4 regions of the Streptomyces sp. NPDC046821 genome follow, and region 2 is predicted to be linked to each of the others. Evidence: riboswitches for the same ligand, from Rfam matches in the RefSeq annotation. Region 2 holds a riboswitch; each other region holds the start of a gene.

Region 1 (7,309 bases), on a different contig from region 2:
GCCGGATCACACAGGCCGTCGACATCCTCGGCGCGATCCTGCCCGCCGCCGCGGCCCAGCACGGCGAGCACTCACCCGTCGTCCGCACCCTCCGCAAGCAGTACGCCGCCACGCTCATGGACGACGGCCAGTACCGCCGCGCGCTCCCCGAGCTGCGCCGCCTCGCCGAGGAGCGCGCCGCGGAGGCCGGCCAGGCCGACCCCCAGGCCCTCCAGTTCCGCTACGAAGCAGCCCAGTGCCTGGAACAGCTCGGCGAACCGGCCGCCGCACTGGCCGAATACCGCGCCCTGCTCCCCTATTACGAGAACCAGTACGCGACCACGGACCTCACCCTGCCCCTCGAAGTGCGGCGCCGCACCGGCCACTTGCTGCTCGCCCTCGGCGACCGCGCCGCCGCCCACGACACCCTCGTACGCCTGCTGCACGACTCCGAGCGCCTCCAGGGACCCGGGCATCCGTTCCCGGCCGAAATCCGCCGCACGCTGCAGTGGCTCGGGCAGGTCCGGGGCTGACCCGCGAGCGGCCGTGCGCGGGAGAGTGCCCCAACTCCCGGCGAATCGTTGGGCCGAATAGCTGGCCGAGAGCACGGCCACTGCCTAACATCGATCACCGCCGGACTTTGTGCACCGACGCACAAACTCGTCGCAGGGAGGCAACCTTGCACCGCCGCAACAGCCGCCGCAACAGCCGCCGCACCAGCCGCCGCACCGCGCTCGCCCTCTCCTCCGCCGCCCTAGTCGCGGTCCCCCTCCTCACCGCCTGCGGCAACGAGGCGCCGCACCCCGGCGCCGCGGCCGTCGTCGGCAGCGAACGCATCACCGTCTCCCAGCTCCAGGTCCGGGTGAACGAGGTGCGCGCCGCCCAGCGGGCCGCGACCGGGAACGGCCGGCAGTACGAGCAGGCCATCGCCAAGTCCGGCGGCCTCACCCGCTCCACCCTCAACTCGATGGTCTTCGACCGCGTCCTGCACCAGGCCGCGACCGACGCGGGGATCGGCATCACCCGCAAGCAGATCCAGGACCACGAGGCCGAGATGGCGCGGCAGGCCGGCGGCGCCAAGCAGCTGCGGCTCGCCCTGCTCCAGCAGTACAACGTCGCGCCCCAGCGCGTCGACGAGATGTCGCGCACCGACCTGGAGGTGCTGGCGCTCGGCAAGCAGGTCGGCGCCGACATGCAGTCCCAGAACCCGGCCGACCAGGCCCCCTTCTGGAAGGCCCTCGACCAGGCCTCCAAGAAGCTGAACGTCGACCTGAACCCGCGCTACGGCACCTGGGACATCGCCAAGGCACGCGGCCGCGCCGACGCGAAGACCCCGTGGGTGCGCGAGGTCACGGCCGCGGGAGCCGAGGGCAAGCAGCCCATGTAGGGGAGCGGCGGGCGGCCTGGGTTACGTTCGAGACGTGAACGCCGAGAACGCACCCGCCGCCGAGCCCGCCGTCCCCACCGGCCGCATCGTCCTGCTCACCACCAGCCACCGCGTCGCGCCCGGCCTGCTGTCCTGGCCGGCCTGGCAGCTCCTGCGCGCCGCCGACCAGGTGCTGTGCGCCGACGCCGGCCACCCGCAGCTGCCGTATCTGCGGGAAGCGGGCATCGAGGTCGGGCAGGCGGCGCCCACTGCCCGCGAGCTGGTCGAGGCCTGCGCGGACGGCGGCCGCACGATCGTCGTCCTCGCCACCGCCGAGGGCGACCGGCGCCTCACCGACGGCCTCGCCACCCTCGCCGGCTCGGGCCGCGTCGCGATGCCCGACCTCGAACTGCTCCCGGCCTCCTACGACCTGCCCGGCGCCCGCCTCCTCGACCTCGTCCAGGTCATGGACCGCATCCGCCGCGAATGCCCCTGGTCGTCGCAGCAGACCCACAAGGGCCTGGCGAAGTACGCGATCGAGGAGGCGTACGAACTCGTCGAGGCGATCGAGGACGGCGACCGGGACGAGCTGCGCGAGGAGCTGGGGGACGTCCTCCTCCAGGTCGTGTTCCACGCCCGCATCGCCGAGGAGGCCTCCGGTGAGGAAGGGGACGAGCCGTTCTCCGTCGACGACGTCGCGGGCGGCATCGTCGAGAAGCTCATCCACCGCCACCCGCACGTCTTCGGCGACGACACCGCCCTCACCCCGGAAGAGGTGAAGAAGCACTGGCTGCGCACGAAGGCCGTGGAGAAGCAGCGCGAATCCGTCACGGACGGCGTCCCGGTGGGCCAGCCCGGCCTGGCCCTCGCGGCGAAGCTCGGCTCCCGCGCCCGCACGGCCGGCCTCGACGTCCGGATCCCGTCGGGCGAGGGCGTCGGCTACGAACTCCTGACGCTGGCGCTGCGTGCCGAGGCGGACGGGGTGGACCCGGAGGCAGCACTGCGCGCGGCGGCCCGGGCGTACAGGGACGCGATCCGGGGGGCGGAGGGGCTCGACCGGTAAACGAGGTGCCGTGGGGAGCGGGCGTCGGAGTGGGCGCCCGTCCCCTATACCGTCGACCCGTGACCGAAAACCCCCCGCAGCGCAGCGCCCCCGAACTCTTCACCTGGGAGTTCGCCACCGATCCGTACCCCGCGTACGCCTGGCTGCGCGAGCACTCACCGGTCCACCGCACCACGCTGCCCAGCGGGGTCGAGGCCTGGCTGGTCACGCGGTACGCGGACGCGAAGCAGGCGCTGGCCGACCAGCGGCTGTCGAAGAACCCGGCGCACCACGACGAGCCCGCCCACGCCAAGGGCAAGACGGGCATCCCGGGGGAGCGCAAGGCCGAGCTGATGACGCATCTGCTCAACATCGACCCGCCGGACCACACCCGCCTGCGCCGCCTCGTCTCGAAGGCCTTCACCCCGCGCCGGGTGGCCGAATTCGCACCGCGCGTCCAGGAGTTGACCGACCACCTCATCGACCAGTTCGCGGCGAAGGGGGAGGCCGACCTCATCCACGAGTTCGCCTTCCCGCTCCCCATCTACGCGATCTGCGACCTGCTCGGCGTCCCACGCGAGGACCAGGACGACTTCCGCGACTGGGCGGGCATGATGATCCGGCACAGGGGAGGCCCGCGCGGCGGCGTCGCGCGCTCCGTCAAGAAGATGCGCGGCTACCTCGCCGAACTCATCCACCGCAAGCGCAACGACCCCGGCGACGACCTCATCTCCGGCCTCATCCGCGCCTCCGACCACGGCGAACACCTGACGGAGAACGAGGCCGCCGCGATGGCCTTCATCCTTTTGTTCGCAGGGTTCGAGACGACCGTCAATCTGATCGGCAACGGCACGTACGCGCTGCTCACCCACCCCGAGCAGCGCGCACGTCTCCAGAACTCGCTGGCCGCCGGCGAGACCGCCCTCCTGGAGACCGGCATCGAGGAACTGCTGCGCTACGACGGCCCGGTGGAGCTGGCCACGTGGCGGTTCGCGACGCAGCCGCTCACGATCGGCGGCCAGGACATCGCCGCAGGCGACCCCGTCCTCGTCGTACTCGCCGCGGCCGACCGCGACCCGGCACGGTTCGACGACCCCGACACGCTCGACCTCTCCCGGCGTGACAATCAGCACCTCGGTTACGGGCACGGTATCCACTACTGCCTCGGCGCGCCCCTCGCGCGGCTCGAAGGACAGGCCGCCCTGGCAACGCTTCTGACGCGCCTTCCGGACCTGCGACTTGCGGGAGATCCTGCCGATTTGCGGTGGCGTGGCGGGCTCATCATGCGTGGGTTGCGCACGCTGCCGGTCGAGTTCGCGCCGCGCCCGTAAGACCCGGGCGGAGCCCCATAGCTGACGGTGCGTCAGGACTGTGACTTTTACGTGATCTCTGCTGCATCCGCTTGTGACAAGCGTTCGAGTGCGGCTACGTTCACGAGTCACCGCGGCACCATCCGTCGCGATAGTCACCCGAAAGGCGTCTCCATGCTCTCCGGGAACGGTCGTCACCGTCGCCCCCGCCAGGCTCCCGCGATCGTCGTCGCGGCGGGAGTGACCGGATCGGCCCTCGCGATTCCACTGCTCGCGGCCACCAACGCGAGCGCCGCGTCCTCGGCGACCTGGGACAAGCTCGCCGAGTGCGAGAGCGGCGGCTCCTGGAGCGCCGACCCGGGCAACGGGTACTACGGCGGGCTCCAGTTCTCGCAGGAGATGTGGGAGAAGTACGGCGGTCTCGACTTCGCCCCGCGCGCCGACCAGGCCAGCCGTTCGCAGCAGATCGCCGTCGCCGAGAAGGTTCTCGACGACCAGGGCCCGCGTGCGTGGCCGGTGTGCTCGGTGACGTCGGGGCTCACGACGGACGAGGCGCCGCCGAACGTCGACCCCGGGGTGGCGCTGCCGACCCCGTCGGTGTCCGTCGGCGATTCCGGGAGCGGTGACGCGGCGAAGGGTGGCGACAGTGCCACTCCGTCCGGCGCGGCGACCTCGGACGCGAAGAGCGGCTCCGGTGGCTCTCATGGGAAGAATTCCGACAAGTCCGGCGATAAAGCCAGTAACGCCTCGGATGGCTCCCAGGGTGACAAGTCCGGCCAGGACGGGGCGACTTCGACCCCGGAGGCTCCGTGGGTCTCGTCGACCCCGTCGCTCCCGTCGGCCTCGGCGACCCCCTCGACGCCCACCCCCGACGCCTCGCCCGCCTCCGGCCGCCACCGCGGCGACGCGGCCGCCGACGAGACCAAAGCCCCCTCACGCACCGCCGACAGCTCCGGCCGGCACGCCTCGCGCGGCGGAGAAAGCGCCCGCGCGGGGTCGAATACGGACGAAGGCACATACACCGTGCGCCCGGGTGACAACCTGTGGGACATCGCGGACGCCCATGACGTGCGCGGTGGATGGTCCGCGCTGTACGCGGAGAACAAGAAGACGGTCGGCTCCGACCCGAACCTCATCCTTCCTGGTCAGAGTCTGGATCTTGGGCTCGAATCGGGCGAAAAGTAGCGGCAGTTCGGGCTTAATGTCCGCTTTCGCGACAATGAGAGATGGATCTCAAAGACCCTGATCGTCTTTGAAATCCGGGCGATTCACTGCTTACGGTCAGGACCGCTCGCCACAGCGGGCCCCGTCGGATGTCACGCCGAATCCTGCCAATGTCCGAACGGGAACAGTCGTCGCGTAAGCGCCGTGGGCAGGAGCGGGGGACCCAAGGTAAGCGCCGGTCCCGGCCGTTGAGAGACGGCCGGAGGACCGGCTTGGGGTGAAGTCGCACGCAAGTCGTGCGACCGGGCACTCATCCGGCCCGAACCCGACAGCTCACCTCGTAGGCGTCGGTGAGGGGATCTCTCCATGCTGTTTTCCAAGGGCAAGCACCGTCGTCCGTCCAAGGCCGTCCGCGTCGCCACGCTGGCCGGCGTCGCCGGTGCCGCCGTCGCCGTTCCGCTGATGGGTGCCACCGGCGCCTCCGCCGCCACCACCTCCGAGTGGGACGCGGTCGCACAGTGTGAGTCCGGCGGCAACTGGTCGATCAACACGGGCAACGGCTACTACGGCGGCGTGCAGTTCTCCGCGTCCACCTGGGCCGCGTACGGCGGCACCGCCTACGCCTCCCGCGCCGACCTGGCCTCCAAGTCGCAGCAGATAGCCGTCGCAGAGAAGGTCCTGGCCAGCCAGGGCAAGGGTGCCTGGCCGACCTGTGGTGTGGGCCTGTCCGGCGCCTCCACGTCCAACTCCGCTCCGGCCCCCGCGAAGCCGCAGGCCCAGCCGCAGCAGCAGGAGCGCACCCAGCAGCCGACCACCCGCAGCCAGGAGCGCGTGAAGCCCGCCGCCCCGAAGCAGGAGTCGAAGAAGACCGTCCAGACCCCGACCGGCAAGACGGTCAAGAAGGGTGACGGCGAGTACAAGGTCAAGTCCGGCGACACCCTCAGCAAGATCGCCCAGGCCCACCACGTCAAGGGCGGCTGGGACAAGCTCTTCAAGCTGAACAAGGACATCGTCGACAACGCCGACCTGATCTTCCCGGGCCAGCAGCTCCACCTCAAGTAAGAAGCCTCTACAAAAGAGGCCTCTGCCAAGAAGCCTCTGCAGTAATAAAGAGGTGAGACGCGGGTACCGGCCTCCGGCGGACCGCCGGTACCGCGTCTTTGTCCCTCAAGAACTCCCCGCCCCGGGTGCGCCTCCCCCGTCGCACCCGGGGCGGGGTTCTGGCTTTGTGGAGGCCTGTGGGGGACCGCGCTTTCGCCCGTCGTCCGCCGGAGCTTTTTGTTCCGTTGGGAAACAATTCGCTCTCGGTTTTGTCCACGGGGCGGGCCACAGGGCGGCGCCGGCCCCGGAGCCGGTTAGGCTCGTGTTGCCGGACCGAGCGGCCCGGCGTAGTTGCGTCACATCCCATAAGGAGATGCTCGTGCCGTCCATCGACGTCGTCGTAGCCCGGGAAATCCTGGACTCCCGAGGCAACCCCACGGTCGAGGTCGAGGTCGGCCTCGACGACGGCAGCACCGGTCGTGCCGCTGTCCCGTCCGGTGCCTCCACCGGTGCGTTCGAGGCCATCGAGCTTCGCGACGGTGACCCGAACCGTTACCAGGGCAAGGGTGTCGAGAAGGCCGTCCTCGCCGTCATCGAGCAGATCGGCCCGGAGCTCGTCGGCTACGACGCCACCGAGCAGCGCCTGATCGACCAGGCGATGTTCGACCTGGACGCCACCGACAACAAGGGCTCCCTCGGCGCCAACGCCATCCTCGGCGTCTCGCTCGCCGTCGCGCACGCCGCGTCCGAGGCCAGCGACCTGCCGCTGTTCCGCTACCTCGGCGGTCCGAACGCGCACCTGCTGCCCGTCCCGATGATGAACATCCTGAACGGTGGGTCGCACGCCGACTCCAACGTCGACATCCAGGAGTTCATGATCGCCCCGATCGGCGCGGAGTCCTTCTCCGAGGCGCTGCGCTGGGGCACCGAGGTCTACCACACCCTCAAGAAGGTCCTGAAGAGCAAGGGTCTGGCCACGGGCCTCGGTGACGAGGGCGGCTTCGCCCCGAACCTCGGCTCGAACCGTGAGGCCCTCGACCTGATCCTCGAGGCGATCAAGGAGGCCGGTTACGTCCCCGGCCAGCAGGTCGCCCTCGCGCTCGACGTCGCCGCCTCCGAGTTCTACAAGGACGGCAAGTACCTCTTCGAGGGCAAGGAGCGCTCCGCCGCCGAGATGACGGAGTACTACGAGGAGCTCGTCGCGGCGTACCCGCTCGTCTCCATCGAGGACCCGCTGTTCGAGGACGACTGGGCCGGCTGGAACGTCGTCACCGAGAAGCTCGGCGACAAGGTGCAGCTCGTCGGCGACGACCTGTTCGTCACCAACCCGGAGCGCCTGGCCCGCGGCATCGAGGAGAACTCGGCCAACGCCCTGCTCGTCAAGGTCAACCAGATCGGTTCGCTGAC
Region 2 (7,309 bases):
TCGATGACGAGCGACTGCTGACGGCCTCCTTCCCGGAGATGGGTGAGGCGGCGCTCGCCCTCGCCGTGGACACTCTCGACCCCGACCGGCTCTCCTCCGGCGCCAGGCAGGCCTTGCAGGCGTACTTGGGAGGGTCCACCGATCGGTAGCGTGACCGTCTGCGCATGGAATGTCCATGTGTTCGGCTGGTCCGTGCCAGGGCTTCCGGCGGAGAGTGATGAGGCTGCTATGAGTGAACCTACGAAGCCCGAGGTCAACGTTCCAGAGGGTGACGCTCCTACCGAGTTGACCATCCGGGATCTGGTCATCGGGGACGGGGCCGAGGTGAAGCCGGGGATGGTGGTCAGGGTCCACTATGTCGGGGTGACCTTCGAGTCCGGGAAGGAGTTCGACGCCTCCTGGGACCGGGGTGAGCCGTTCAAGTTCGCCCTGGGCAGCGGCAGGGTCATCAAGGGCTGGGACCGAGGGGTGAAGGGGATGAAGGTCGGCGGTCGGCGCGAGATCATCGTTCCCCCGCGTCTCGGCTACGGCAATCAGTCGCCCTCGCCGCTGATCCCGCCGGGCTCGACCCTGGTCTTCGTGGTGGACCTGGTGGACTTGTATTCCAGCACGACTGGGTGGAGCAACGCCTAGAGACTTCTGGTGGTGCCCGGCCCCGCGGGGCCGGGCACCACAGCGCAGGAGGGCAGCGGGGTCAGTCCGCCGAGGTCTCCCACCCATAGTCCGGCAGCTTGAAGAAGTCGTCGCCGTCGACCCGGTCGGCGCTGCCCGTGGCCAGGCCCGTCAGCAGGGACTCCACTCCGGTACGCACGGACTGGACGAACATGCCGCGCTGCTTCTGCCCCAAGTCGTCCTGCTGGCCGCGGACTTCGAAGAGGACCGTGCCGGTTCCGTTGAGGGCGAAGGCGGAGCGGCCCTGGCCGGCGTATTCGCGCGCGTCGGGATGGAGGTAGCGGCCGGTCGCGGCGAGCCTCGACTGCTCGCCGTACGCGTCGGCGATGCCGTTGGCCACGGTGAGCGCGTAGCGGCGGGACTTGTCCTGGTCCAGCTTCGGCCACTGCTTCTTGTACTTGGCCCCGTCGTTCACGCCGAGCGGCGGATAGTCCAGCGAGACCGTGATCAGCTTGCCGTCCTGCGGGCCGCCCGAGACGCGCTCGCAGGGACCCATGTGGTGCAGATCGATGAACGCGTCGACGGCTCCCTTCTCGTTGCGCATCTTCACGTACGTGTCGCGGATCGCGCGTGACTCGGGAGTGAGGAAGAAGCCGGCGCCGGTCTGCTCGCCGGGGAGGTCGGAGGCCTTCGGGACGTAGTTCAGATCCGGGTTGAAGTCCCGGTTGAGGTCATAGCCGGGCTGGTCGATGCCGTCGCCGCTGAGGCTGTGGTACCAGGCACGCGGCGCCCCGGCCAGCTGCGGGAACTGCGCGACGGTCTGGTCCCAGGAACGTACGTCGATACGACGGTTGAGCTCGCCGCCGTCCGGGTTCACCATCGGCATCGCGACCAGGGTGACTTTGCTGAGGAGTTCGGCGACCTGCGGATCTGAGCTCGAACCGAGCTGCTTGAGGATGCCGATGAGGGCCTCCGTGCCGGTGCGCTCGTTGCCGTGAATGGCGCTGGTGACCATCAGGACGCGGGGGCCGGTGCCCACGCGTGCGGTCCACAGTTCGCGGCCCTGGGTGGTGCGCCCGGCGACATCGACCCGCACCCGGCCCTTGCTGGTCTTCTCGATCTGCCGCAGTGTGGCGCCGAGTTCACCGTGGTCGGTCCAGCCGGACCAGGACGGATCGTCGGAGATCTTGCACTTGCCGGGTTCGCTCTCCGCGGCTGTGGCGGTGGCCGCGGCCGGCGAGGTGACCAGTACGGTCCCTAAGACGGCGGAGGCCGCGACGGTGGCGACGGCTGTGCACAGCGCTCGTGTACGGGTGTTCCGCGTGCGGGGGTGGGTGCGCATCAGGCGGGCTCCTCACGACGTTACGGGCGGGACGGGCGTGGGGGGGCGTTCCGGATGATGCTGACCCGAGGGTCAAGGAACGGTCAATGGGGCCTACGCGAATGCCCATGCCCGACCCGCACCCAGATCACGGTGAAGCCGGGCGCCGGCGGCAAGCCGGTCCGCGTCGCCGAGACCGTTGTCACGGTTTCTGAAACAGCGTCAATCATTGAGTTCGGCGCACGGGCGCAGGGTCCGCACACGCTCCCGCATTCCCGCGCAGCAATAAATCCCTTATTCGCACCCCAAGCCAGTGACGGCCAATCAGTAACTGACCGGAAACTATGCGTAGGCCCGACATCTGAGCTCACAGATTTCCTGAGCCGGCCGACCCACGGACAGGCAGTGCGACCGCGGGGTCCGCCACCCTCTCGGTCGATCAGCCGATCGACCGAGATGATTCATGGCTAGATGCCCGTTTTGTGACGCAAATCCACCCGCACCTTATGTCCATCTTGAGTGCAAACATTCCTCTTCGCGTAATTAGCGATACTCGCCACTTTACTGCCGCATTTACGCGTCGCTGGTGCGAAATATCCGGCTTAGATGCGCCGTTGAATGGCATTCCGATCTACGTCCCATTCAGTGAAACGGGTCACACGAATGACCGCCGGCAACTCGATCTTCCCCGGGCCCGCTTCCGTTGCAGGCAAAGAAAGTTGGGGTTTTCGATCAAAGAAGGCGGGGAGTTTTCGATCTCCCGGGACCGACCCCGCGTATTCCGCATCCGAATTCCTGCCTTGTTCCGTCCGCGCTTTCTCGCTTAACGTCTGCCTCACTCCGGATGGAACGCCGAATCCTGCCGCTGTCCGGAAACCCTCCACCCACTCAGAAACTTGCGGCAGGAGCGGGGGACCCAGGTAAGCCGCCGATCCGGATTCCGGAACGGCTCGGGGTGAAGTCGCACACGCAGTGCGACCGGACATCTCCCGTCCGAACCCGACAGCTCACCTCGCAGGCGACGGAGAGGAAATTTGTCATGCCCGCAAAGGGAACCCACCGCCGCCCCAACGCCAAGACGCTTGCCCGGACCATCGCCGCAGTGAGCGCGGGCGGAGCCGTTCTCGTTCTCCCGGTGCTCGGCGCGACCGTGGCCGACGCGGCGCCGGCCGCCCCGGCGGCAAAGACCGCCCCGGCTGCCAAGACCGCCGCCGCCCCCGAGTCCTACGTAGTCGTCCACGGCGACTCCCTCGCCAAGATCGCCCACGAGCACCACGTGGACGGCGGCTGGAAGAAGCTCTACGAGGACAACCGCAGCGTCATCGGCGACAAGCCGAACCTGATCCACCCGGGTCTCAAGCTCACGCTCGGCACGAAGAACGCGGCCGCGCCCACGGTCGCCAGGCCGACCGCCGACCGGGCCGACCGCTCCGCGCGCCCGGCGGCCGCGCCGGTCGTGGCCACGGCGCAGAAGACCTACACGAACGACCTTGACGGCTGGATCAAGGAGTCGCTCGACATCATGGCCAAGCACGGGATCCCCGGCTCCTACGAGGGCATCCACCGCAACATCATGCGCGAGTCCTCCGGCAACCCGCAGGCCATCAACAACTGGGACTCCAACGCCGTCGCGGGCACCCCCTCCAAGGGTCTCCTCCAGGTCATCGACCCCACGTTCGCCGCGTACCACGTGGCCGGCACGTCGATGGACAGCTACGACCCGGTCGCCAACATCACCGCCGCGTGCAACTACGCGGCCGCCACGTACGGCTCGATCGACAACGTGAACGGCCCGTACTGACAGACGGTTTCACCGCACAGCAGCAGTAGCAGTGGTGGGCGCCTGACTCTTCAGGCCGGCTCCAGCAGGCCCTGACGCGGACCTGCCCACCCCTACTAGTGTCAAGAAAAGGCGCCTGACCTGGCCAGTGGCCAAGTCAGGCGCCTTTTGCTCGCTCCGCCTATCCCACGCCCCTTCGCGCACCGTCGGCGACGGTCTTAGCGTGGAGGTGTGTACGAGGGTGTGGTCACGTTGTTCCTCGGCGGGGACGTGATGCTCGGCCGGGGGGTCGATCAGATTCTGCCGTGCCCGGGTGATCCGGCGCTGCGGGAGACGTACATCCGTGATGCCCGTGCCTACGTCGGGCTGGCGGAGGCGGCGAGCGGGACGATCCCCCGGCCCGTCGGCTTCCGCTGGCCGTGGGGCGAGGCGTTGTCGGTCCTGGACGACGTCGCGCCTGACGTGCGGCTGGTCAATCTTGAGACCTCCGTCACAGGCGACGGGGACTTCGCGCCCGGCAAGGAGGTCCACTACCGGATGAGTCCGGCCAACCTGCCGTGCCTGGCCGCGGTCCGGCCCGACGTCTGCTCGCTGGCGAACAACCACGTACTCGACTTCGGCCCGCGCGGCCTCCACGAAACGCTCGATGCCCTGGCGGGGGCGGGGCTGCGGACGGCTGGTGCGGGCCCGGACGACGTGCGGGCGCGACAGCCGGCGATCGTGCCCCTGGGAAGTGGCGGGCGGGTGCTGGTCTTCTCCTTCGGTATGCCGTCCAGCGGGATCCCGGAGAGCTGGGCCGCCACCGGGGAGCGGGCCGGTGTCGACGTCGTCCGGGAACCGTCGATGGCTGCCGCCTCCGCGTTCGCCGACCGTCTGCGGCATGTCCGCAGGCCGGGGGACATCGCGGTCGCCTCCGTCCACTGGGGTCCCAACTGGGGATACGCCGTCTCCCGCTCCGAGGTCAGCTACGCCCACGCTCTCGTCGACGCGGGCGTGGACCTCGTACACGGACATTCCTCGCACCATCCGCGTCCGCTGGAGGTGTACCGGGACAGGCTCGTCCTGTACGGCTGCGGCGACCTCGTCGACGACTACGAGGGCATCGGCGGCTACGAGCGGTACCGGGACGACCTGCGGTTGCTGTACCTGGTCTCCGTGGAGGCCGACACCGGACGGCTGGTCGACGTACGGATGGTGCCCCTGCGGGCGCGCAGGATGCGGCTGGAACATGCCTCGCCCGAGGACACCGAGTGGTTGCGTGCCGTCCTCGACCGGCGCAGCCGGGAGTTCGGCACCCGCGTCGACGGTGGGCCCGACGGCACGCTCACGCCGCGACCGCTGCGCGCCGGGCACCGCACGTGAGCTCCGCTATGCGCCGCCCGGTACCCCGTGAGGGGCCGTTCGGCCCACGCCTCGGGGAAGGGTGTGGACCATGATGTAGGGAGGAAGTAAGAGGTTTCCTCCCCTTCTTCCCCATGAGCATCGAACGCGGTTCGGAAGGACACGGGAGGTGTCTGACATGACCGAACGCACATTCCCGGGGATCGAGCAACACCCGGACATACTCGCGCTGCGTGCCAGCTCCGAGCGGGCGACCACGACTGGGACGGCGCAGATCATGGAGGGACTGGCCCTGCTGACCGGTCTGTACCTGGCGGCATCGCCGTGGATCGTGGGCTTTCACACGATCCTGACGACCCTGGCCATCACCAACCTGATCGCCGGCCTGGGGTACGCGTTCCTCATGGGCGGCGGCTTCGGCTCCGCCTACGAACGTACGCACGCCATGTGCTGGGCGGCGGCCGGGATCGGCGTGTGGACCGTCATCGCTCCGTTCGCGGTCTCCGGTGCCAGGGGCCTGCACCCCGCCTCGGTGGTCATCAACAACGCGGTGGTCGGCGGTCTGGCCATCTGCTTCGCCGTGGGCACGGGGCTGCTGGGGATGATGTCCAAGCGGCGGACGTGACGCTCCTCCCGGACAGATGTGACGCTCCTCCCGGACAGAACGGACAGAGGCGCCCGAGCGGGGTTCCACCCGCTCGGGCGCCTCTGTCCGTGGATCCCCGGGCGCCTCTGTCCGGTGGATCAGGGCGCGGCCATGGTTCCTCACCCCCGCTTGTTGAGGATGTCGTTGATCCGTGCCCCTTCGTCCGGGGTGATCCGCCCGTGCGGCAGGTCGATGCCGAGGGTGTCCGCGAGTGGCCGCTGATGGATGTCGACCGCGGCCTCCACGAGGTCGGCGAGCGCCGCCGCCGACGTGCGGCCCCGCACCTGTCCGGCGGCCATCGCGACCAGGCCGACCGGCACGGCCGGCCACCAGAAGGCGCCGAGGAGCAGGTAGAGAATCCCCCACGCGGTGACGTCCGCTGCCGCCCGGTAGCGGGTGGTCGCGTCGCGGATCGCGGCGGTCGCGGTGTCGGGGAGCAGCAGCCACAGCCGTGGCCAGGCGAGGGCCACCGCCAGGCCGTACTGCGCGTCGACGCGCTGGTCGACAAGCCGGAAGCGGTCGCCGATGGCGCCGGCACGCGCGGGCAGGTAGCGCGCCGGCACCGTGCGCCCGCCTCGGGCCAGCGCGCTCTCGGCCCTGCGCCGCCGCCTGGCTACCCACCGGGCGGGACCGCGGGCGACCCACAGCCCTCGTACACCCGCGGCGACCCCCTGTGCGGCCAGGCCGGCGCCCGTCGCGGCGAGCAGTGCCCCGGCCACCGCGAGCACCACGGCCGCGGGCCGGCCGGCGAAGTGGTGCCCGAGCCGGCGCACCATGTCCTCCAGGTGCCCCACATCCAGCGCGTGCGCATGGCCGAGCCACGCGGCGCACGTCACGGCGGCCACGAACAGCCCGCCGGGCAGCACCAGGACGCTCAGCCAGCGGTCGGCTAGCTTGCGGCCGACCTCGGTGAGGAGGGTGTTCACCGCGACCTGAAGATCATCGGCGCTTCGTCGATGACGCAGCGCGGTTCGCGGCCGTCCTCGTCCGCACCGGCGCGGCGCCCGCACCGGCCGCCGGGACAGCGGTAGGTGCCGCGCACGCGGACGGCGTCGAGCCCGAAGGCGCGCAGGGACTCGGGGGTGCCGTCCTCCGGGCGGCCGACGGACTTGTCGGGGTCGGGTGCCGGCTCGTATCCCAGGAGACGGCTGACCTCCGCCGCCGGGCGGCCGTCCCTGACGGCGGCGACGGCGCGGTCGAGCCGTGCGAGGGCGTGGTCGTCGCCGGCCGCCGCGTCCTGGAGCTCGGGCAGGGCGGCGCACAGCCAGGCGGCTGCGGCCCGGTCGTCCGGGGTCGGCGTCAACACGTTCCTCCTGGGTCGGTTTTTCTCGGCGGTGGGCTTCTCGGCTCGATTACCGTAGCGGTCAACGGAGATGCGGTGACCGGGGGTTGGGGGTGACGCCGTGCCGGACGAGGATCTTGCCGCGGCTGTGCGAGCCGTGACCGCGCTGGCCGAGTGTTTCGAGCGGTATCAGGACCGTGACGCGGTGCTCGGCCTCGGCGTGCTGCCGGCGGCCGCGCCCCTGTGGCGTGCGGCGATGACACCCCAGGGCACATCCTTCGAGGTCATGCACGCGCTGGCCCGGCTGCACTGGGCACGATGCCAGGC
Region 3 (7,309 bases), on a different contig from region 2:
TCGGTGGCCTTCTCGGCTTCCTGGTAGAGCCGGTCGACCTTCGCCTTCACCTGGCCGGGGGTGAGCCGGGGCTCCGCGTGCGCCGCGCCGTCGAAGGCGGTGGCGGTCGCCGCGGAGGCGAGCGCGAGGGTCGCCGCGGTGCGGGCCGTAGGGCCGGTGAGCGAGCGCGGTCGGGGCTTACGGTGCGCTGCCGCCACGGGGGCACGTCCTTCCGGTACGTACTGCTTACGCGTCCGGCGGCGGCCCGGCACAGGGGGAGCGGGCCGCCGCCGGACCTTCTCGGCGGTAGGCGGCCGGCTACCGCCCCGGACGGAGCGGCGGTGGGGAGCCGGTCACCTGAGGAAGGACGCTAAACCTGACCGTCACGGGTTGGTGACGGATTGTCCACAACTGGCCCTTCTGTTCCGGGTGCGACCGCACCTGACCGATGGCCGACCGGAGTGGACCGTCACGGACCGGTACAGGTCGGTGACGGCCGGCGCTGCGCCGATGCCGGAGGCGGGTCCGGAGGAACATGGCCCGCCGCCGGACGGGAGTGAGGCTCCGGTTAGGCTCCGCCACATGGACGTACTCATCCACATCTTCGTCGGCCTGCACATCATCGGCATCGCCTCGCTGCTGGGCGGGTTCCTCACCCAGATGAAGGCGATGGGCAAGGGCACGGCCCGCTTCGTCCCCGCGATGCTGCACGGCGCGCTCACCATGCTGGTGACCGGCGCGATCCTGGTCGGCCTCAACCAGGCGAACGGCAGCACCGTCGACAACATCAAGATCGGCGTGAAGCTCGCCCTGCTGATCGTGATCCTCGGCCTCGTCTACGTGAAGCGCGACGAGGAGCAGATCGACAAGGGCCTGTTCGGCCTGGTCGGCGGCCTGACCATGACGAACATCTTCATCGCGGTGCTCTGGACCTGAGCGCTCCCACGAGGGTCGCGAGCCAAGCGGCCACCGCGACCCACAGCAGCACCTGCCCCGGGCCCCTGAGCCAGGGCGCGTCGGCGGCGGTCCCCACGGAGAGGATCGCCGCCGCCGTCATTCCCATCGGGAAGACGGTCGACCAGCGCCGGATGTCGTAGTCCCACCGGGGCCACCACACCTCGGCCACCGCCAGCACCACGTACCAGACGACGTCGAGGACGAGCACCAGGACGGCCGCGCTGCGCAGGGTGTCGGTGTCGTCGTCGTTCCACAGGCCCGTCGAGACGAGCTTCGCGCCCGCGAGCGCGGCGATGGCGAGCGCGCCGGCCGCGATCCACTGGTCACCCGCGCCGGTCGCGACCTGACGCAGGTCGAAGCGGAGCAGCGCGAAGACGTACAGGACGAGCCCGCCCCAGAAGAGCACCATCCCGGTGTACGCGAGCCAGTGCGCGCCGGTCGCGCTCGTGAGTGTCGCGGCCAGGACGACGAGGCCCTCCGTCGCAACGCAGCCGAGGAAGACGTTTCCCGGCATCCGCCGTTTCCAGTGCCGCACCACGTTGATCATCAGCACCGGCCAGACGAGCGCGGCGAGCGCGAGCAGCGCCTCGGCCGTGGTCTGCCAGCCGAACAGGGAGAACCGGGTGCCGAGGACCGTCGTGGCCGCGACCGCCGTGAGCGCGGGCGGGGTGTCGGCCTCGGACTCCCAGCGGGCGGGGTCGTTGACGAGGCGGTTCGCGAAGTTCGCCGCGAGGACGAGCCAGAGGGCGGCGGCGAGCACCAGGAAGATGCCGGACAGCACCGAGTGGCCGGTCAGGTGCAGGCCGACGGAGATGATGCCGGTGGCCATGACGGCGGCGCCGGCCGCCGGCGGGAGCTGGGACCACGTGGGTCCGGGACGTGGGGTTGCGTTCGGGCCGCGCACCGCCCGAACGTAACCCCACAAAGACGGTCAGGCCGGGCGCACCACGCTGTGGATCGGCATGTAGTAGATCGACTCGACGCGGACGCTCGCGCCCGGCTTCGGTGCGTGGATCATCTTGCCGCCGCCGATGTAGATGCCGACGTGGCTGATGTCGTTGTAGAAGAACACCAGGTCACCGGGCTGGGCGTCGGTCGTGCTGACCGTCTTGCCGACGTTGACCTGGTCCCAGGTGGTGCGCGGCAGCGAGATCCCGGCCGACCGCCACGCGGCCTGCGTGAGGCCCGAGCAGTCGTACGAGCCGGGGCCCGTGGCGCCCCACACGTACGGCTTGCCGATCTGGGCCTCGGCGAAGCTGATCACCTTCGCGGCCTTGGTCGCGTAGCCGGACCCGGTGCTTCCGGTGCTGCTGCCTCCGGAGCCGGTGCTCGTGCCCGAACCCGTGCTCGATCCGGAACCGGAACCGGAACCGGAACCGGAACCGGAGCCCGCGGCAGCCTTCTGCTTGGCCTCTTCCGCCGCCTTGCGCTTGGCCTCGGCCGCCGCCTGCTGGCGGGCGAGAGCCTCCTGCTTCTTGCGGGCCTCCTCCTGCTTCTGTTTCTCGATCGCCGCGAGCCGCGCCTTCTCCTCGGCGGTCAGCTTCGAGAGGAGGTCGCGCGCGTCACCGAGCTTCTGCTGGACTTCCTTCTTGGAGCTCCGGAGCGTGGCCTGCGAACTGGTCAGCGTCTCCAGGCTCTTGGTCGCCTCCGTGCGCTTCTTCGTGGTGGCGACCTGCTCCGCCTGGTAGTCGTCGACGGCCTTCTTCTGACGGCTGGTGAGCCTGCCCATCAGATGGTCCTGGTCGAAGTAGTCCTGCGGGTTGTCGGCGAGGAGCAGCGTCGCCGTGTCGGACACGGCGCCCGTGCGGTACTGGGCCGCGGCGAAGGTGCCGAGCTCCTGGCGGGCCTTGTTGAGCTTGTCGGTCCGCTTGGCGACGTCGTCGAGCAGGTGACCGACGCGCTGCTGCTGCGTGGCCGTGCGCTCCTTGGCGGCGTTGTACTTCTCCGTGGCCACGCCCGCCTGGTGGTAGAGCGTGTCGACCTTCTTCTGGACCTCTTCCAGGCTCGGCTTCGGCGGAGCGGAGGGCGCCGCGTTCGCCGTCTGCGAGAGCAGCGCTATCGAGGTGAGGGCGGCCGTCGTGATGCCGAGGACGGGGGCCGTACGGGGACTGGCTGTCCGCGGTTTGCGGTGCGACGCCAAGGGGTGGGACTCCTTCCCGTGACCGCTTACCGGGTTAGCTGACGGGTTCGGGCGAAGATTCGGAAGGCTGCCCTACGGCCGTGCCCTGACGGGTCGTCGGCCGATTCACCCCAAAAGTCCTGGGTCCCCGGTTCCATGCCTCTCGGCGTACTGAACTCAGCGGGGGCGACCCGCTCGCGGCGCGGTTGCCGGCGGGGGGACGGGCGGCCCGCGGAGCACCGTAGCCAACTCGTGTGGCTGCTGTGAAGGTTGATGTTCGATATGCCCGATACATTTTCGTGACCTTCGGAAATCTTCTTGGTGACCGGAGGTAACGGTCACGCAGGGTGATTCCCGCACTTCGTGGCGTGCCCGTCCCGGGAAGGCGGGGCCAAATTTCCGGGGCGGCCGTGGGTGTCAGTGGGGCGGCCTAGACTCGGAGAGCGATGAGCAGCCTCTTTGACGACAGCTTCCTGGCGGACCTCACGGCTTCGAAAGCCCACGAGGAGCATCCCCCGCCGCCGCCCGAGGACGACATGGCTCCGGAGCACGTTCCGGACGACCTGTTCGACGGGAAGTTCGACGCGCCTCCGGCCAGAGACGAGTACTACCGCGGCGGCGCCCCCCGCCCGGCGCTCGACCCGGCCGCGCTCCTCGACGGGCTGAACGAGAACCAGAGGGCGGCCGTCGTCCACGGCGGCTCCCCGCTGCTCATCGTGGCTGGCGCCGGCTCGGGCAAGACCCGCGTGCTCACGCACCGCATCGCCCACCTCCTCGCCGAGCGCGGTGTGCACCCCGGCCAGATCCTCGCGATCACGTTCACGAACAAGGCCGCGGGCGAGATGAAGGAGCGCGTCGAGGCCCTGGTCGGCCCGCGGGCGAACGCGATGTGGGTGTCCACGTTCCACAGCGCCTGCGTCCGCATCCTGCGCCGCGAGTCCAAGCGGCTGGGCTTCACGTCGTCGTTCTCGATCTACGACGCCGCCGACAGCAAGCGCCTGATGGCCCTCGTCTGCCGCGACCTGGACCTCGACCCGAAGAAGTTCCCGCCGAAGTCCTTCAGCGCCAAGATCTCAAATCTGAAGAACGAGCTGATCGACGAGGAGGACTTCGCCGCCCAGGCGGCGGACGGCTTCGAGAAGACGCTTGCCCAGGCCTACGCGATGTACCAGTCCCGCCTCCGCGAGGCGAACGCGCTGGACTTCGACGACCTGATCATGACGACGGTCAACCTGCTGCGTGCGTTCCCGGACGTCGCCGAGCACTACCACCGCCGCTTCCGCCACGTCCTGGTCGACGAGTACCAGGACACGAACCACGCGCAGTACTCCCTGGTGCGTGAGCTCGTCGGCACCGCCGCCGCCCACGACGAGGAGGTGGAGGCGGGTCTCGACGTGCCGCCGCGCGCGGACGACCTCGGCCCGGCCGAGCTGTGCGTCGTGGGTGACGCCGACCAGTCGATCTACGCCTTCCGCGGCGCCACCATCCGGAACATCCTCCAGTTCGAGGAGGACTACCCGGACGCGACGACGATCCTCCTGGAGCAGAACTACCGCTCGACGCAGACGATCCTCTCCGCGGCCAACGCGGTCATCGAGCGGAACGAGTCCCGCCGCCCCAAGAACCTGTGGACGAACGCGGGCGCAGGCGCGCAGATCACCGGCTATGTCGCCGACACCGAGCACGACGAGGCGCAGTTCGTCGCCGACGAGATCGACCGGCTCACGGACGCGGGCGACGCCAAGGCGGGCGACGTCGCCGTCTTCTACCGGACGAACGCGCAGTCCCGTGTCTTCGAAGAGATCTTCATCCGCGTCGGCCTGCCCTACAAGGTCGTCGGCGGAGTGCGCTTCTACGAGCGCAAGGAGGTCAGGGACGTCCTGGCCTACCTGCGGGTGCTCTCCAACCCGGAGGACTCCGTCCCGCTGCGCCGCATTCTCAACGTGCCGAAGCGCGGCATCGGTGACCGCGCCGAGGCCATGATCGACGCGCTCTCCCAGCGCGAGAAGATCTCTTTCCCGCAGGCGCTGCGCCGCGTCGACGAGGCGTACGGCATGGCGGCCCGCTCGACGAACGCGGTGAAGCGGTTCAACACGCTGATGGAGGACCTGCGCACCATCGTCGAGTCCGGCGCGGGCCCGGCCACGGTCCTGGAGGCCGTGCTCGAACGCACCGGGTATCTCGCCGAGCTCCAGTCGTCGACTGACCCGCAGGACGAGACGCGCATCGAGAACCTTCAGGAACTCGCGGCCGTGGCACTGGAGTTCGAGCAGGAGAGCGCGGCGGCGGAGGCCCCGACCGAGGCTCCGGCCGAGGGGGAGGGCGGCGCGGCGAGCCCCGGCACGCTCTCCGAGTTCCTGGAGCGGGTCGCACTCGTCGCCGACTCCGACCAGATCCCCGACGAGGAGGACGACGGCAGTGGCGTCATCACGCTGATGACCCTGCACACGGCCAAGGGCCTGGAGTTCCCCGTCGTCTTCCTGACCGGCATGGAGGACGGCGTCTTCCCGCACATGCGTTCCCTCGGCCAGGTCAAGGAGCTGGAGGAGGAGCGCCGTCTCGCCTACGTCGGCATCACGCGCGCGCGTGAGCGGCTGTATCTGACGCGCTCCACGCTGCGCAGCGCCTGGGGCCAGCCCTCGTACAACCCGCCGTCGCGCTTCCTCGAGGAGATTCCGGACGCGCATCTGGAATGGAAGCGGACGGGTGCGGTGGCGCCCGCGAAGTCGGCGGGGCCGACGAGTGGGATCGCGGCTTCGCTGTCGTCGTCGCGCTCGCGCACGACGCCCGCGTTCGCCACGCGCCGGGCGACCGAGAAGCCGGTGGTCGCGCTGTCCGTGGGAGACCGCGTCACGCACGACCAGTTCGGCCTCGGCACGGTAGTCGGCGTCAAGGGCACGGGGTCGAACGCGGAGGCGACGGTCGACTTCGGCGACCCGAAGCCGAAGCGGCTGCTGCTGCGGTATGCGCCGGTGGAGAAGCTTTAGCGCTGCGCTTTGCTTGCGGGGGGCTCGGCTCTCGGGGTCGAGCCCGCGGGGCGGCGGTTCTTGGGGGCGAGCCCATGGCCCGCGAGACCGCCGGTCGGCTTACGTCGGGTCGAGGCCGTGGCTGCGGAGCCAGGGGAGCGGGTCGACGGCCGAGCCGCCGCCGGGGCGCACCTCGAAGTGCAGGTGCGGGCCGGTGGAGTTGCCGGAGTTCCCGGAGTGCGCGATGACGTCCCCGGCCTTGACCGGCCCGCTCGACACGGTGCGGCTGGAGAGGTGGCAGTACCAGGTCTCCGTGCCGTCCTTCGCCGTCAGGATCGTCATGTTCCCGTACGCGCTGTTCCACTGGCTGCGGATGGTGCCGTCGGTCGCGGCCATCACCGGAGTGCCGTAGGAGACGGGGAAGTCGATGCCGGTGTGGATGGACATCCAGTTGATGCCGGCCTGTCCGAAGTACGCGCTCAGCCCGTGCTGCGAGACCGGCAGGGCGAACTTGGGCCGCAGCCGTTCCTTGCGGGCCGCTTCCTCCGCCGCCTGCTTGCGCTCGGCCTCCTGCTTGGCCCTGAGGTCGATACGTTCCTGCGTGCGGCTCGCCCGGTCGGCGAAGTCACCCGCGTCGGCGGAGAGTTTCGCGAGCTGGGTGTCGAGCTTGTTGTTCGCGACGGACGGCTTCACTGCGGTGGCGTCGGGCGCCGACGCGGCCGTCGTCTCCTTTTTGTCGTCGCCGCCGACCCCGCCGATGGCTGCTGCGGCCGCTCCCGCGACGCCGATCGCACACACCGAGGGCACCGCGACGGTGAGCAGCGCGGAACGCTTGGCGGGGGTGCGGCGGCGGGAACTGGAACTCGAAGCGGAACGGGAGCCCGAAGCGGAACGGGAATTGGAGCGGGAGCGCGAGCGGGAACGCGGTGCGGACGCGGGGCGCTCGTCGGCGTCGCCATCACCGGAGTCAGCTTCGCTGTCAGTCTCGGCTTCGGCACCGGTGCTGTAGCCGTAAGGGTCTGTGGTGTGGCCGACGGCCGGGTCGGGGGCGCCCGCCCTGTGGCTCAACTCGGGCTCGTGTGCGTCGAGTTGACCGTAGCCGTGCTGGGCGTCGCCGTCGTGGCCCGTGAGGTGCGCGGCGTCCGCCGGGTCGACGTCCGGGCCCGCGGAGTTCCACGCCGTGGCGTCGTACGCGCCGCTGTCGTAGGCGGACGAGCCGGGGAACGTCTGTGGGGCGAACGTGTGTGTCTCGAAGGCCTGGGCCTCGAAAGTCTGCGTCTCGTAGGCC
Region 4 (7,309 bases), on a different contig from region 2:
CCAGCCGCTGCCGGGCCTGCTCGCCGAGAAACTGCTCGCGCACAGCCCGCACCTGGACCGCGTCTTCTTCGGCAACAGCGGCACCGAGGCCGTCGAGACGGCGCTGAAGTTCGCCCGGTACGCGACCGGCAGGCCACGCATCCTGTACTGCGGGCACGCCTTCCACGGGCTGACCACCGGGTCTCTGTCAGTGAACGGCGAGTCCGGATTCCGGGACGGCTTCGCGCCGCTCCTGCCGGACACCGCGGTGCCGCTCGGCGACCTCGACGCCCTGCGCGCGGAGCTGGCGAAGGGCGACGTCGCCGCGCTGATCGTCGAGCCCATCCAGGGCAAGGGCGTCCACGCGGCGCCGCCCGGCTATCTGCGCGCCGCCCAGGAACTGCTGCACCGGCACAAGGCCCTGCTCATCGCGGACGAGGTCCAGACGGGCCTCGGCAGGACCGGCGACTTCTACGCCTACCAGCACGAGGACGGCGTCGAACCCGACCTCGTGTGCGTGGCGAAGGCGCTGTCCGGCGGCTATGTGCCCGTCGGCGCGACCCTCGGCAAGGACTGGATCTTCAAGAAGGTCTACTCGTCCATGGACCGGGTGCTCGTCCACTCGGCCAGCTTCGGGTCCAACGCCCAGGCCATGGCCGCCGGTCTCGCGGTCCTGGCCGTCATGGAGGACGAGCAGACCGTCGCCAACGCGCGGGCGACCGGCGAACTCCTGAAGTCCCGCCTCGCCGCACTCGTCGACCGCTACGAGCTGCTGAGCGACGTACGCGGCCGGGGCCTGATGATCGGCATCGAGTTCGGGCGGCCCAGATCCCTGAAACTGCGCAGCCGCTGGACGATGCTCCAGGCCGCGCGCAAGGGACTCTTCGCGCAGATGGTCGTCGTACCGCTGCTCCAGAAGCACCGGATCCTCACCCAGGTCTCCGGTGACCACCTGGAGGTCATCAAGCTGATCCCGCCGCTGATCATCGGGGAGCGCGAGGTGGACCGCTTCGTCGACGCGTTCACCGCCGTCATGGACGACGCGCACTCGGGCGGCGGACTGATGTGGGACTTCGGCAAGACGCTCGTGAAGCAGGCGGTCGCCAACCGCTGAAGCCTTTGCGTGAGGTTTGCGCGAGGTGCTTTTGCCTCTGGGGCAAGAAATTTGCCCTAGAGGCACGGCTCTGGCTCAATCGACGGTATGAGCCCTGCCCTGCCGGAGCCGGCTCCGGACTCCTCGGAGCCCGGCCCCGAGCCCACGGAGCTGCCTGTCGTCGCGCCACAGCTGCGCGAACTGCGCCGCCGCGCCGCCCTCACCCTGGAGGCCGCCGCCCGCGCCGCCGGACTCTCGCCGGCCCATCTCTCCCGCCTGGAGACGGGGCGCCGCCAGCCCTCGCTCCCGATGCTGCTCGCCCTCGCCCGCACCTACGGTACGACGGTCTCGGAGGTCCTGGGGGAGACTCCGGCGGACCAGAACTCCGTCGTGCGCGCCGGTGACATGGAACCCAACGAGGCGGGCGGCTGGATCTATCGCCAGGCCGGTTCCCCCGGGCGCGGGATGCAGGCCCTGCGCGTCCATGTGCCGTACGGCGCCCAGGGCGACATCGTGCGGGTCCACCCCGGCGAGGAGTGGCTGTACGTCCTCGAAGGGCGGCTGCGGCTGCGCCTCGGGGACACCGCGTACGGGCTCGAGGCGGGGGACAGCGCGCACTTCGACTCGCTCACCCCGCACCGGATCGCCGCCGCCGACCGCGGCGGCGCCGAACTGCTCTTCGTCCACACCCTGCTGCAGAGCCCGTCCGCCGCGCTGTGTCTCGGACCGGCGGCCGGCGGCGGCGAACCGACCCTGGGAGGCCCGCGATGAACGCGGAGACCAACGACGTGACCGGCGACGTGACCACCGGCGTGACCGGTGATGTGACCGGGCCCGTGAACCCCGTCCGCCGGCGCGACGTGGAGGACAGGCTCCCGCGCGGCATCTGGGTGCGGCTGCTCGTCTACGTCTTCGCCGGGCACATCGTCGCGGCCTTCATCTACCTGCTGTTCACGCTGGGGGCCTCGCGCGGGTGACGCCGTGAGGCCAAGAGCCGGTTCCGGTCCCGATCCCGGTCCTGGTCCTGGTCAGTCGAGGAGGTGCTCGCGCAGGCGATCACGCTCGGCCGGGGTCAGCTCGAGGCCTTCCTCCAGGTAGCGGTCGACCGAGCCCCACGTCTCCTCGATCGTCTCGAAGGCGGCCGCCAGATAGCCGGCGCGCGCGTCGAACAGAGGGCTCAGCAGCTCCATGACCTCGGGGGACATCGCGTCCTCGTCGGCGCTGGAGCGGTGCACCTTGTAGCGGCGGTGCGCGGCGTTCGACTCCAGGTAGTCCGCCTCGATCGCGTCGCGCTCCACGCCCACGGCCAGCAGCGTGACCGCTATCGAGAGACCCGCGCGGTCCTTGCCCGCCGCGCAGTGCATGAGCGCGGGCACGCTGTCCTCGGCCATGGCGTGCAGCACCTGGCTGTGCTCGGCGGTCCGCTCCTTGATGATCGCCCGGTACGACGTGATCATGCGGTCCGCCGCCTGGCCCTCGGACAGGGCCGCGCGCAGCTCGTCGATGTGGCCGTCGCGGACCATCTTCCAGAACTCGGCGCCGTCCGCCGGGTCGGTCAGCGGCAGATTCACGTTCCGCACGCCGGGCAGCGTGACGTCGGGGCCTTCGAGGCGCTGGTCGGCGGCGTTGCGGAAGTCGAAGATCGTGTGCAGCCCGAGCGAGGCGAGGAACTCGGCGTCCTCCGGCGTCGCGTGCGCGAGGTGACCGCTCCGGAACAGCACGCCCTGCTTGACCCGACGGCCGTCCACGGTGGGGAGGCCGCCCACATCGCGGAAGTTGCGCACTCCGGCCAACTCGGGCTCGGTGGACGGGACCTGCTGCGTCACGGGGGCTCCTCCCGGTCGGCCGCGGCGCTGTTCGCCTGCGGGCGTTCTCGACGATACGACATGGATTCCAGGGGCAACCATGTGCGACGCGACGGGTCAGAAGGGGGCCGCCATTGCGCCCTGAATGACCTAAATAAACCAGTAAGTCATTGAATGACTCGTTAGTCATAAATAGACCTGAAATGACGTGACATGGCGTGTCATATGTGAGCAGCCTCATAGCCGTGACCGGGCGTGACGGGCGCGCCGAGTGAACTCCCTTGAACTCCCCTTAGGAATAACAGTTGCAAAGATCGGGAGTCCACGGAGTGTGACGGCGTGCTCCGGAGTGGATCAGCAAAGGATCAAGACCCGGGCCGCGCAAGGGCGTTCGGGCCTTGTCGTGGCGCTCCCCGCTCGCTTACGTTCACCGCAATCCGGACGGAACGCCTAATCCTGCCGCCGACCGGAATCCGCATCCAGATCCGTGCCGGCAGGAGCGGGGGACCCAGGTAGAACGCCGTTTCCGGGACACCGGCGACGGCTCGGGGTGAAGCCGTGCCCGAACAGGGCCCGGCCGGGCATCTCCAGCCCGAACCCGACAGCTCACCTCGCAGGCGACGGAGAGGAATCCGCCATGCCCGCGAAGGGTAAGCACCGCCGTCCGAAGTCCCTGAACCTCACCCGCACCGCCGCCCTGGTCGTCGCCGGTGGCGCCGCGATCGCGCTGCCCCTGCTGGGTGCCGCCGGCGCCCACGCCGCGACCCCGGCCGCGGCGCCCGCGCTGGCCATCCAGGCCTCCGCCAGCGCCGGCTACCAGCTGCCCGTCCAGGGCGCCAAGATCGGCACGGCCTACAAGACCCCCGGCCCCATGTGGTCCAGCGGCTACCACACCGGCGTGGACTTCCTCGTCCCGACGGGCACGTCCATCAAGGCCATAGCCGCCGGCACCGTGGTCTCCGCCGGCTACGACGGCGCGTACGGCAACGAGGTCGTCGTCCTGCACCCCGACGGCAAGTACTCGCAGTACGCCCACATGTCGGCGCTGTCCGTCTCGACCGGCCAGAGTGTGACCGAGGGCCAGCAGCTCGGCCTCTCGGGTGCCACTGGCAACGTCACGGGACCGCACCTGCACTTCGAGATCCGCACCACCCCGTACTACGGCTCGGACGTCGACCCGGTCGCGTACCTCAACGCCCACGGGGTCTCCGTCTGACCCGGGCAGCGTGACACCGAAGGGGCGGGCCCGGCGCGGGCCCGCCCCTCCGGGCGTACTCCGGGGGCCGTATTCCTGGAATGCCGAAACTGACCGGGTGGTCTATGTCACCACTCGTCAACCCCTCCTTACGGTCGCGTAGGTCACATCCCCGGGTGAAAGATGTGTGGTTGTGGCAAACGAATCGAGATCACTCAGCGGCGGCACGATTCGGTCCTACGCGGCGGTGGGGGACAGCTTCACCGAAGGCGTCGGGGACCCCGGCCCCGACGGCAGCTTCGTGGGCTGGGCCGACCGCCTCGCCGTCCTCCTGGACGACCGGACCCCCGAGCACTCCTTCCGGTACGCGAACCTCGCCGTGCGCGGCAAGCTCCTCGACCAGATCGTGGAGGACCAGCTCCCGCGCGCCATGGAGCTCGCCCCCGAGCTGGTGAGCTTCTCCGCCGGCGGCAACGACATCATCCGGCCCGGCACCGACCCCGACGACGTCGCGGAACGCTTCGAGAAGGCCGTGGCCAAACTGACCTCCGCCGTCGGCACCGTCATGGTCACCACGGGCTTCGACACCCGTGACGTCCCGGTCCTCAAGCATCTGCGCGGCAAGATCGCGACGTACAACGGACATGTGCGCGCGATCGCCGACCGCCATGGTTGCCCGGTGCTCGACCTGTGGTCGCTGAAGACGGTCCAGGACCGCCGGGCCTGGGACGACGACCGGCTGCACCTCTCGCCCGAGGGGCACACGCGGGTCGCGCTGCGGGCGGGCCAGGTGCTCGGCGTCGACGTGCCCGCCGACCCGGACCAGCCCTGGCCGCCGCAGGCGCCGCGCGGCACGCTGGAGGTCCGGCGCGACGACATCCACTGGGCCCGTGAGTTCCTGGTCCCGTGGATCGGGCGACGGCTGCGGGGCGAGTCGTCCGGGGACCACGTCGAGGCGAAGCGGCCCGATCTGCTGCCGCTCTGACGGGAGTTGATCTTCAGGGGAGCCGGCCCTCGGGACGGCTCCCCACGTCTGTATCCCGGGGCGGGCGCGTCAGCCCGGCATCCCGAGGCAGGCGCGTCAGCCCGCCGTCGTCGCCGTCAGGTCTTCGCGTGCGAGGCCCAGCTCGCGGGCCAGCGCCTCGTCCACCCACTGCTGCATCCGCGTTCGGGACACCGTCCCCGTGTACGCCGTCATCTGCACCGCGAGCCCGTCCAGGAGGGCCGTCAGGCGCAGCGCCGCGCCCGCCGGATCCGGGCACTGGAACTCGCCCGCGGCCACACCCTCGGCGACGACCTCGGTCAGCGCGGCCTTCCACTGCTTGTCGAGATCGCGGGTGACCTCCCGCAGCGCGGGTTCGCGCAGCGCCGCCGCCCAGCCCTCGATCCACAGCCGCCAGCCCTTGGCCTGCCCGGTGGGCGCGTACCAGCGCACCGCCGAACGCAGTCGGCGCACCGCCGTCGTCCGCTTGCCGAGGAGCTTGCGCAGATGCGCCAGGTCGCCCTCGGCGGCGTGTGCGAAGGCGGCGGCGACGAGCTTCTCCTTGGTCGAGAAGTGGTACAGCACAAGCGCGTTGCTCACCCCGAGCGCCGCGGCCACGTCGGCGATGCGCACGGCAGCCACGCCCCGCGCCTCGATCTGTTCGATGGCGGCCCCCAGCAGCTCTTCACGCCGCTCGGCCACGCTCAACCGGACTCTTGCCACGCGGTAACCCTACACACGGGGTCCGCCGTTCGGGGCCGGGTGGTGAACCTCGTGAGACCGGCTCGTGCACGACTCTTGACAGTGTCCGGTGAGGGCCGTCACAGTCTCGCTTACTGACTGGCTGTTCAGTCAATAGCTGATCGGGAGACCGCTCGAAGGCCGGTGCGAGCACCGTCCGGGCAGACCGGTCCCGTAAAGCAGCGTCGAGCCCCGTGCCCCGCCGTGCAGCAGGAGTTTCCCCGTGACCCAAGCGCCGCCGATTCCGCCGACCGAGCAGCCCGCCTCGGGCGAACCCGACCTGTCAGAAGGCTGGGGTGAACAGCGATCCAGGCTCAAGAAGGACCTCCGCAGGCTGGACGTGCTGTTCTTCCTGATCTGCACCCTCGTCGGGCTCGACACCATCGGCTCCGTGGCCGCACAAGGCCCCCAGGGCCTCACCTGGATGGCCATCCTCGCCCTGGTGTTCTTCCTCCCGTACGGCCTGCTCGTGGCCGAACTCGGCTCGGCCTTCCCCGTGCAGGGCGGCCCCTACGTGTGGACGCGGCTGGCGTTCGGACGGCTCGTCGCCGGTGTCAACCAGCTCCTGTACTGGATCTCCAACCCCGTCTGGGTGGGCGGCAGCCTCTGCATCATCGCCCTCACCACGTGGGAGGAGTTCTTCACCCCGCTGCCCGGCCTGTGGAAGTACGCGGCCGGTCTCGTCTTCATCTGGGGCGGCGCGCTCGCCGTCGTGCAGTCCGTGCGGATCGGCAAGTGGGTGCCCATCGCCGGTGCCGTCGCCCGTATCGTGCTGCTCGGCTTCTTCCTCGTCTCCGTCGTGGTGTTCGCCGTCCAGCACGGCGTGCACGCCCTGCCCTCGGGTGAGTTCGTCCCGACGTACGCGGGCTTCGTGGCGCTCGTCCCGGTCCTGATCTTCAACTACGTGGGCTTCGAGCTGCCGAGCTCCGCGGCCGAGGAGATGAAGAACCCGCGGCGCGACATCCCGCTCTCCATCCTGCGCTCCGGCCTCGCCTCCGTCGTCCTCTACGGCGGACCGATCCTCGGCATCCTGTTCGTGCTGCCCAGCAAGGAGATCGGCAGCCTCGGCGGCTTCATCGACGCGTGCAAGGCCGTGTTCACGGTCTACGGCGGATCGGTCGCCGCCGACGGAACGGTCACTCTCACCGGCATGGGCTCCGTCTTCGGCGGTGTCGCCGCGGCCGGCCTCATCATCGGCCTCCTCACCTCGGGCGTCACCTGGGCCATGGGCGCCCACCGCGCGCAGGCCGTCGCTTGTGCGGACGGCGCCGGCCCGGCCTGGCTCGGCAAGATCTCGGAGAAGCACGGCACCCCGGTCCGCGTGAACCTGCTCTCCGCGGTCCTCGGCTCCATCCTCTTCGTGGTCGCCCTCAACCTCACCGACGGCAACGGCGAGAAGTACTTCGCCGCCGGCCTCGGCCTGACCATCTGCACCACGTTCATCTCGTACGTCATCACCTTCCCGAGCCTCGCGGTCCTGCGCCGCAAGTACCCCGACCAGCCCCGGCCGTACG

What was found. A riboswitch is a leader RNA that binds a small molecule or an ion and turns the genes downstream of it on or off. The one in region 2 is predicted to bind cyclic di-AMP.
Region 1: it holds a riboswitch for cyclic di-AMP, as region 2 does, so the genes downstream of both, ABZ893_RS16985 (transglycosylase family protein) here and ABZ893_RS07475 (LysM peptidoglycan-binding domain-containing protein) in region 2, are expected to answer to the same signal.
Region 3: it holds a riboswitch for cyclic di-AMP, as region 2 does, so the genes downstream of both, ABZ893_RS24475 (NlpC/P60 family protein) here and ABZ893_RS07475 (LysM peptidoglycan-binding domain-containing protein) in region 2, are expected to answer to the same signal.
Region 4: it holds a riboswitch for cyclic di-AMP, as region 2 does, so the genes downstream of both, ABZ893_RS03050 (M23 family metallopeptidase) here and ABZ893_RS07475 (LysM peptidoglycan-binding domain-containing protein) in region 2, are expected to answer to the same signal.

Annotation. Positions count from the first base shown of each region.
Region 1 covers NZ_JBEYYB010000007.1:421,587-428,895, forward strand. Annotated here, with positions in the region: gene ABZ893_RS16960 (protein kinase) at 1-512, shown strand, start outside; gene ABZ893_RS16965 (SurA N-terminal domain-containing protein) at 659-1,366, shown strand; gene ABZ893_RS16970 (nucleoside triphosphate pyrophosphohydrolase) at 1,401-2,408, shown strand; gene ABZ893_RS16975 (cytochrome P450) at 2,468-3,718, shown strand; gene ABZ893_RS16980 (transglycosylase family protein) at 3,872-4,882, shown strand; cyclic di-AMP (ydaO/yuaA leader) riboswitch at 5,007-5,223, shown strand; gene ABZ893_RS16985 (transglycosylase family protein) at 5,228-5,923, shown strand; gene eno (phosphopyruvate hydratase) at 6,282-7,309, shown strand, end outside.
Region 2 covers NZ_JBEYYB010000003.1:201,052-208,360, reverse strand. Annotated here, with positions in the region: gene ABZ893_RS07490 (hypothetical protein) at 1-149, shown strand, start outside; gene ABZ893_RS07485 (FKBP-type peptidyl-prolyl cis-trans isomerase) at 229-633, shown strand; gene ABZ893_RS07480 (M14 family metallopeptidase) at 695-1,954, opposite strand; cyclic di-AMP (ydaO/yuaA leader) riboswitch at 2,774-2,969, shown strand; gene ABZ893_RS07475 (LysM peptidoglycan-binding domain-containing protein) at 2,973-3,734, shown strand; gene ABZ893_RS07470 (CapA family protein) at 3,945-5,075, shown strand; gene ABZ893_RS07465 (SPW repeat protein) at 5,233-5,679, shown strand; gene ABZ893_RS07460 (hypothetical protein) at 5,820-6,626, opposite strand; gene ABZ893_RS07455 (hypothetical protein) at 6,623-7,006, opposite strand; gene ABZ893_RS07450 (CHAT domain-containing protein) at 7,104-7,309, shown strand, end outside.
Region 3 covers NZ_JBEYYB010000012.1:25,547-32,855, reverse strand. Annotated here, with positions in the region: gene ABZ893_RS24490 (NlpC/P60 family protein) at 1-197, opposite strand, end outside; gene ABZ893_RS24485 (hypothetical protein) at 562-915, shown strand; gene ABZ893_RS24480 (tellurite resistance/C4-dicarboxylate transporter family protein) at 893-1,840, opposite strand; gene ABZ893_RS24475 (NlpC/P60 family protein) at 1,868-3,076, opposite strand; cyclic di-AMP (ydaO/yuaA leader) riboswitch at 3,085-3,248, opposite strand; gene pcrA (DNA helicase PcrA) at 3,502-6,042, shown strand; gene ABZ893_RS24465 (M23 family metallopeptidase) at 6,142-7,309, opposite strand, start outside.
Region 4 covers NZ_JBEYYB010000001.1:650,547-657,855, reverse strand. Annotated here, with positions in the region: gene ABZ893_RS03070 (aspartate aminotransferase family protein) at 1-1,093, shown strand, start outside; gene ABZ893_RS03065 (XRE family transcriptional regulator) at 1,181-1,843, shown strand; gene ABZ893_RS03060 (DUF6126 family protein) at 1,840-2,049, shown strand; gene ABZ893_RS03055 (tyrosine-protein phosphatase) at 2,101-2,898, opposite strand; cyclic di-AMP (ydaO/yuaA leader) riboswitch at 3,315-3,510, shown strand; gene ABZ893_RS03050 (M23 family metallopeptidase) at 3,515-4,093, shown strand; gene ABZ893_RS03045 (SGNH/GDSL hydrolase family protein) at 4,266-5,057, shown strand; gene ABZ893_RS03040 (TetR/AcrR family transcriptional regulator) at 5,154-5,777, opposite strand; gene ABZ893_RS03035 (APC family permease) at 6,019-7,309, shown strand, end outside.